2 regions of the Gottfriedia sp. NPDC057948 genome follow, and region 1 is predicted to be linked to the other one. Evidence: predicted binding sites of a transcription regulator. Region 1 holds the regulator's gene; the other holds the start of a gene.

Region 1 (3,430 bases):
TCTACACCACGTAACATTGCACGACGTGCTTCTTCACCAAATCTAATGTCCTTTGCCATGAAAATGACCTCCTTATAATATAAAAAATTTATTTTTTAATTTAAGTATTTTTATTTTATTAACCTATGATTGCAAGTATATCGTTTTCGCGAAGTACTAAGTATTCAGTGCCACCGTACTTAACTTCTGTTCCTGAATATTTAGAGAAGATAATGCGGTCACCTACAGATACTTCTAAAGCTACGCGCTCACCATTTTCAAGTACTCGGCCAGTACCTACTGCAACAACTTTGCCTTCTTGTGGCTTTTCTTGTGCACTACCTGGTAACACGATACCACTAGCAGTTTTTTCTTCAGACTCAACAAGCTCAATTACAACACGATCACCTAATGGCTTTAACATGTGTAATACCTCCTCAATAATCAAATCATTATTTTTTAGCACTCATGTATATTGAGTGCTAACACAATTATTAGTTTAAATAATATCAAAAAATTTTGCAAGCCCGAAGCAGGCACTTTTCTTGTCGAAATTTAATAAGTTTTTTTCTTTACAATCAAAAGTAAAATAAAAAGTGAAAATTTCTTTTAAGAAACAAAAGAAACGAGTAAAATAATGTACGTGTTGTTATAAACCTTTGGGTTCTGAAAAATATCAACACAAAGGAGCTATCGTATTGAAAACTAGAGATTTATGGATTTTATTAACGTATGTCGTTCTTCAATATTCAGCGGTATTTGGGGTGCCCTATTTATTAAATAGTAACTTATACGTTGGAGTGGATCAGAAAACAGCTTCTCTTGAAGCGGTGGCATTATGGGGTTGTATTAGTTTCATAAGTGGATTAATTATCATACTTATCTTATTACATAAGCCAATTTATGAAGGAATTAAAAACCTAAAAACTAATTATCGTACAATAATAAATTGGGTTATTTTAGGTTACTTCATAACAATGCTAACTCAAATTGTCTGTAATTTAATTTTAATTTATGTACTTGATTTACATAAAGGCTCAGAAAATACTCAAAATATCATAAACATCGCTAAGCTTAACCCGGCTTTTATTATCATCCCAAGTTTAGTTGCACCCATTTTAGAAGAGATTATTTTTCGTCGTATTATTTTTAAAAGGCTATATAATCGTTTACCATTTATTATTTCTGCTGGAATTAGTTCAGCGATCTTTTCGCTTATGCACGGTGACTTGCCCTTCTTTTTATCATACTTTTTAATCGGTTTTGTATTTTGTTATCTGTATAAACGAACAAACTCAATTATGGTACCAATCTTAACACATATGTTAATGAACTCTTTTGTTGTTTTTCAGCAGATCAATTTACATTAAAACCAAAACCCCCAAATTCTTTGGGGGTTTTTATTTTGATATGAATTTATTGTTGTAAAAAATATGCCAATGTTTGCAGTTCAACTGCTAAGTCTATATGATGAATGCGAATTTGTTCTGGTACACTAATTCGTGCAGGTGTGAAATTTAAGATTCCTCTAATATTTTTTCCATTTAATCGATCAGCTATTGATTGTGCTACAGGTGCAGGAACAGTTAAAATAACGATTTGAATATCTTCATTCATAACTTCCTCTAGATTATCTAGATTATAAACGGGTACTCCACCTATTTCAGTACCGATTTTATTTGGATCAATATCAAATGCCATCTCAATTTTTGTATTATTATTTTTTATAAAATTATAATGTAAGAATGCAGTTCCTAAATTACCAACACCAATTAATGCAACTTTCATAACTTCATGCTGGTTAAGCGCTTTCGAGAAAAAAGTTAATAAATAGTTTACGTTATAGCCATAACCTTTTTTACCAAGTGCTCCAAAATATGAAAAATCTCTTCTGATTGTAGCGGAATCTACCTTTACTGCTTCACTTAACTCTGCTGAAGAAACTCTTTGTTTACCTGATAAAGACAAATTCTTTATAAAACGGTAATATAAAGGTAGACGTTTAGCAGTAGCTTGTGGAATTTTAATTTGTTCCGAATCCATTTTTTAATCCCCCACTTACTGTAATTCTTTTTACTATGGTGTGTATTTTGACTTTATTTTAGTAATAAAGTACTTGTTCTAATGTAAAATATACACTATATTTAAGAATTTTGACAGTCTACAGTTACATACATAAAAAATTTTGCAATGAGGTGTTATCCATGATTCTTTTACAAGTAAATAATGTCTCAAAGTATTTTGGTAGTGACATTATACTTTCAAATATAAAATTAGAAGTTCAAACGAGTGATCGAGTTGCCATTGTTGGGCGTAATGGTGCGGGAAAATCTACATTATTGAAAATCATAGCAGGCGAAATATCCTATGATGGCCGTGAAATAAATAAACCTAAAGACGTTACTGTAGGCTACCTAGCCCAAAACTCTGGTTTACAAAGCGATAAAACGATTTGGGAAGAATATTATTCTGTATTTAATCATTTAGTAGAGATGCAGGACAATATGAGAAAATTAGAAGTTAAAATGACTAGGGAGGAGGTCTACTCTAATCAAGCCGTTTATGACAAGGTTATGAATGAATATGATCATCTTCAATATACTTTCAAAGAAAACGGTGGTTACCAGTTTGAAGCAGATATTCGTTCAATAATTAGTGGTTTAGGTTTTAGTAATGAAGATTACGAAAAAAAAATTTCTTCGTTAAGCGGTGGACAAAAGACGAGACTGGCATTAGGTAAGCTATTATTGACAAAGCCTGATTTGTTAATCCTGGATGAGCCTACGAACCATTTAGATATTGACACTCTAAGTTGGTTAGAGCGCTACTTACAGTCATACCCTGGTGCTGTATTAATCGTTTCCCACGATCGATATTTCCTTGATCAAGTTGTTAATATTGTTTATGAAATATCTAATCATAAGCATCAACGATTTGTTGGTAATTATAGTAAGTACCTTGATCTAAAAGCAGCTCAATATGAACAAGAGTTAAAACAGTTCGAAAAGCAACAAGATGAAATCTCTAAACTTGAAGATTTTGTGCAACGTAATATTGCGCGTGCTTCAACTACCAAAAGAGCTCAAAGTCGTAGGAAACAATTAGATCGTATGGTTCGATTAGACAGGCCACTTGGAGACGAATCTTCGGCTAATTTTTCATTTACAATTGAAAAACAAAGTGGTAATGATGTGTTGTCTGTACAAGATTTATTTATTGGCTATGATCGTATCCCAACAATTGATGAGCCGATGAGATTCGTACTGAATCGAGGCGATAGTGTTGCTTTAGTCGGTCCAAATGGTGTTGGTAAATCGACATTACTTAAAACGATTATAGGAGATTTAGAAAAATTACAGGGAACGATTGATTTTGGTGCAAACGTTTCGGTTGGATATTATGATCAAGAGCAAGCAAAACTAACTTCTAATAAAAGAGTATTAGACGAACT
Region 2 (3,430 bases), on a different contig from region 1:
CGATTTGTATTTAAGAAATATGGGGAAAAGCGTGATTTAAAAAGAGTGAAAGACAAAATTGTCTTGCTTGAAAGAGGAAAAATCACATTCACTGATAAAGTAAAAAATGCTCAAGATGCTGGTGCAAAAGCTGTTATTGTCTTTAATAATATTGATGGAAATTTCACCGGACAAATTAAAGGTAAATTTACTGTTCCAGCTGCGACTATTTCAAGAAAAGAAGGCTTAATGATTAAGAAGATCATTGAAAAAAGTAGAGTGGAAGCTAAAACTGGACATGAAAAGAAGGTTGATATTCTAGCGGATTTCAGCTCTAGAGGGCCAGTAACAGGTACTTGGCAAATGAAGCCGGATTTATTAGCTCCAGGTGTACAAATAAAAAGTACAATTCCGGGTGGGTATTTAGCACTTCAAGGAACGAGTATGGCAAGCCCACACGTTGCTGGAGCAGCTGCTCTAGTAAAACAATTGCACCCAGATTGGAGTATGGAAGATTTAAAAAGTGTGCTAGTCAATACAGCAACACCATTATATAAGAATAATAAAAAGATGTATCATGCGTACGAACAAGGGGCTGGAAGATTAGATATTGAAAAAGCACTAGAGACTGAGACAACATTATTCCCGACGTCTTTATCTTTAGGAGTAACGAGAAAAACAGATTTACAAGTAAAGAAAGATTTTGTCGTAAGAATTTCTAATAAATCAAATATGCCAAAACAAGTTACAGCTATAAATAATCAGCCAGCCACTGGAATACAATGGGTAATACCTAAGCCTTTTACAATTCCAGCGCACACTAGCAAAAAGATTAATCTTACTGCAACAGTTGATACGAAAGTATTAAGAGATGGATTTTATGATGGGGCAATTACGTTTAGTACAAATGATGATGAAAATCTAAGAATGCCGTTTTTATTACTTCAAGGAGAACCGAACTTTCCGTCAGTAATGGGATTTCATTTTGGAAGAGTAAAAGGTAAAAATCGCTATAAATATGAACTCTATTTACCAAGTAAGGTTGAGGAATACAAAATTGCTGTTTTTGAATCAGAAACATTCCGTTTGTTAGGTGTAATTGATGAACAGGAGAATAGTAAAAGGGGAATTATCAAAAAGGAATTAGTTTTAAAAGACTTTCCGAAAAGTGGAATTTATAAGTTTGTGATCTTTTATAAACGTAAACAATATGAAAGTGCAACGGAATCTTACGTCAATGTAGCGAAAATTTATGTTGAAGACTAAAAATTGGTAAGTAATTTTTAATAGTTTTTTAATTTAGGTAATTGACACATTTTTGTAACATACTGTATGCTTAACATGAATGTTTAAAAGGGTTTTTATTGTATGTAAATACTATGTTATTAAAATTTTTTGAACGTTTTGTGAACAATTTGTGAACGTTTTCAATGTTTAGAGATTTTAGCAAATTTTTGTTGTAGAATTAACCAAGATAAGACTTTTGGCAATTTTTTGAGAATGAAAATTGACATGGAGGGATTTTGTATGAAAAACAACAATCAACATCCTCTTAAAGCAATGGCACTCATGTCTTCCATTCTAGCTCAGCTTGTCGGTTCTATTCTCATAGGCATCTTTCTAGGAAGATGGATTGATTCATTTTTAAATTGGCCAGTACCAGTATTTATGATCATCTTTTTACTGTTAGGTTTATTTACTGGAATTTATGGCACGCTTAAATTAGTTAAGCAATTTACACCAGGGGACTAGTTACATGCAAAAAAATAATTTTAGACGTTTCGCACGAGATATGTTGTATATTACTGCTTTAGCTGTTTTAGGTTGGGCATTAACCGACTATAAAACAATATTCACAGGTTATATTCTCGGAATAGTAACTAGCTTTTATTGTATATGGATTCTTCACAGAAAGATAAATACCTTCTTCGACCGAGTTTTAAAGCAACAAAAAGTTCGATCTTTAGGTACTGTAATTTGTCTTTCAGCGGTGGCTCTGACAATGGTCATCGCGCTTCGGTATGAAAATTTTGTGAGCATACCAGCACTAACTGCGGGATTAATGACAGGACATCTTGTCATTATGATACATTTTGCATTACAAACGTCTTTTGCAAGGAAGAGAGGTGAATAAATTGGAACACGGCACTTATGGTTTTAAATTTATTGGTTTAGATTTTACGTTAACGAACGTTCTAATGACAACCATTGCTGCATTAATTGTTTTAATCATCGGAATTACATGCGCAAGAAGTCTACAAATACGTCCAACAGGAAAGCAAAACTTTTTTGAGTGGGTAATAGATTTCGTTAAAGGCCTTATCAACAGTACAATGGATTGGGAAACTGGTGGTCGCTTCCTTACATTAGGTGTGACATTACTTATGTACATATTTGTTTCAAATATGTTAGGTCTACCTTTCGATATTTCAGTCGATGGAAACTCAGTTTGGAAATCACCTACATCAGACCCAGTTATTACATTATCATTAGCAATCTTTATAGTGGGGTTATCACATTATTATGGTATTAAAATGAGAGGCTTTAAGGCTTATGGAAAAGGGTTTTTCCAGCCGATGGGATTCTTATTTCCATTAAAAATTATTGAGGAATTAGCGAACACATTAACGCTAGGTCTTCGACTTTACGGAAACATTTACGCAGGGGAAGTATTATTAGGTTTACTTGCAACAATGGGTACACATGCATATGCGACAAGTGCAGGATCAGGTGTGATTTGGTCTATCGCAGCAGCAATACCAATGATTATATGGCAGGGATTCTCTGTATTCGTTGGTTCAATCCAAGCGTTTATCTTCGTAATGTTAACAATGGTTTACTTGTCACATAAAGTGGCGGACGAGCATTAATCTGCTCATTAAAATTGGTAGTTAGATAAAAATTATAAAAAAAAATATATTTCTTATGATTAAGAAGGAGGAAATTTAAAATGGCTTTAATAGCAGCGGCAATTGCAATAGGTTTAGGTGCACTAGGTGCAGGTATTGGTAACGGTTTAATTGTATCACGTACAGTAGAAGGTGTTGCTCGTCAACCAGAATTACGTTCAACTCTTCAAGCTTTAATGTTCATCGGGGTTGCATTAGTTGAGGCACTTCCAATCATCGCGGTAGTTATCGCATTCATGGCTTTTGGTAAAGCTTAAGATCATACAAATCATTAAAAAATGGCGAAGTTTGTGTTCACATTTACTTCGCCATTCCTTTATGACACTTAATGTTTGAAGGATTCCTTTTGAAATTTAAGTCCAAGTCGGTAAGAGATTAGGGCTATGTTATAAAAAATAATTAAATACAACCCTTGAAGGGAGTGAAAGCTTGTGTTAAACGGATCACTATTCGTATTAGCTGAGGCAGGACATGGTGTACCTTGGGGCAATGTCGTGTATCAATTAGTAATATTCCTAATTTTACTTGCTCTTCTGAAAAAG

Evidence for each region. The regulator Rex, encoded in region 1, represses fermentation and respiration genes when NADH is low (regulators of the CRP and FNR family bind a similar motif). The targets are predictions, from matches to a motif close to TTGTGAAATATTTCACAA.
Region 2: the regulator Rex is predicted to act here: its motif matches at 1,384-1,401, upstream of ACFVRR_RS04805 (AtpZ/AtpI family protein).

The regions. Positions count from the first base shown of each region.
Region 1 covers NZ_JBHVPN010000031.1:3,998-7,427, reverse strand. Annotated here, with positions in the region: gene groL (chaperonin GroEL) at 1-59, opposite strand, end outside; gene groES (co-chaperone GroES) at 119-403, opposite strand; gene ACFVRR_RS23665 (CPBP family intramembrane glutamic endopeptidase) at 678-1,349, shown strand; gene ACFVRR_RS23660 (redox-sensing transcriptional repressor Rex) at 1,396-2,022, opposite strand; gene ACFVRR_RS23655 (ABC-F family ATP-binding cassette domain-containing protein) at 2,184-3,430, shown strand, end outside.
Region 2 covers NZ_JBHVPN010000002.1:178,138-181,567, forward strand. Annotated here, with positions in the region: gene ACFVRR_RS04800 (S8 family serine peptidase) at 1-1,245, shown strand, start outside; gene ACFVRR_RS04805 (AtpZ/AtpI family protein) at 1,507-1,731, shown strand; gene ACFVRR_RS04810 (ATP synthase subunit I) at 1,736-2,113, shown strand; gene atpB (F0F1 ATP synthase subunit A) at 2,115-2,849, shown strand; gene atpE (F0F1 ATP synthase subunit C) at 2,930-3,145, shown strand; gene atpF (F0F1 ATP synthase subunit B) at 3,320-3,430, shown strand, end outside.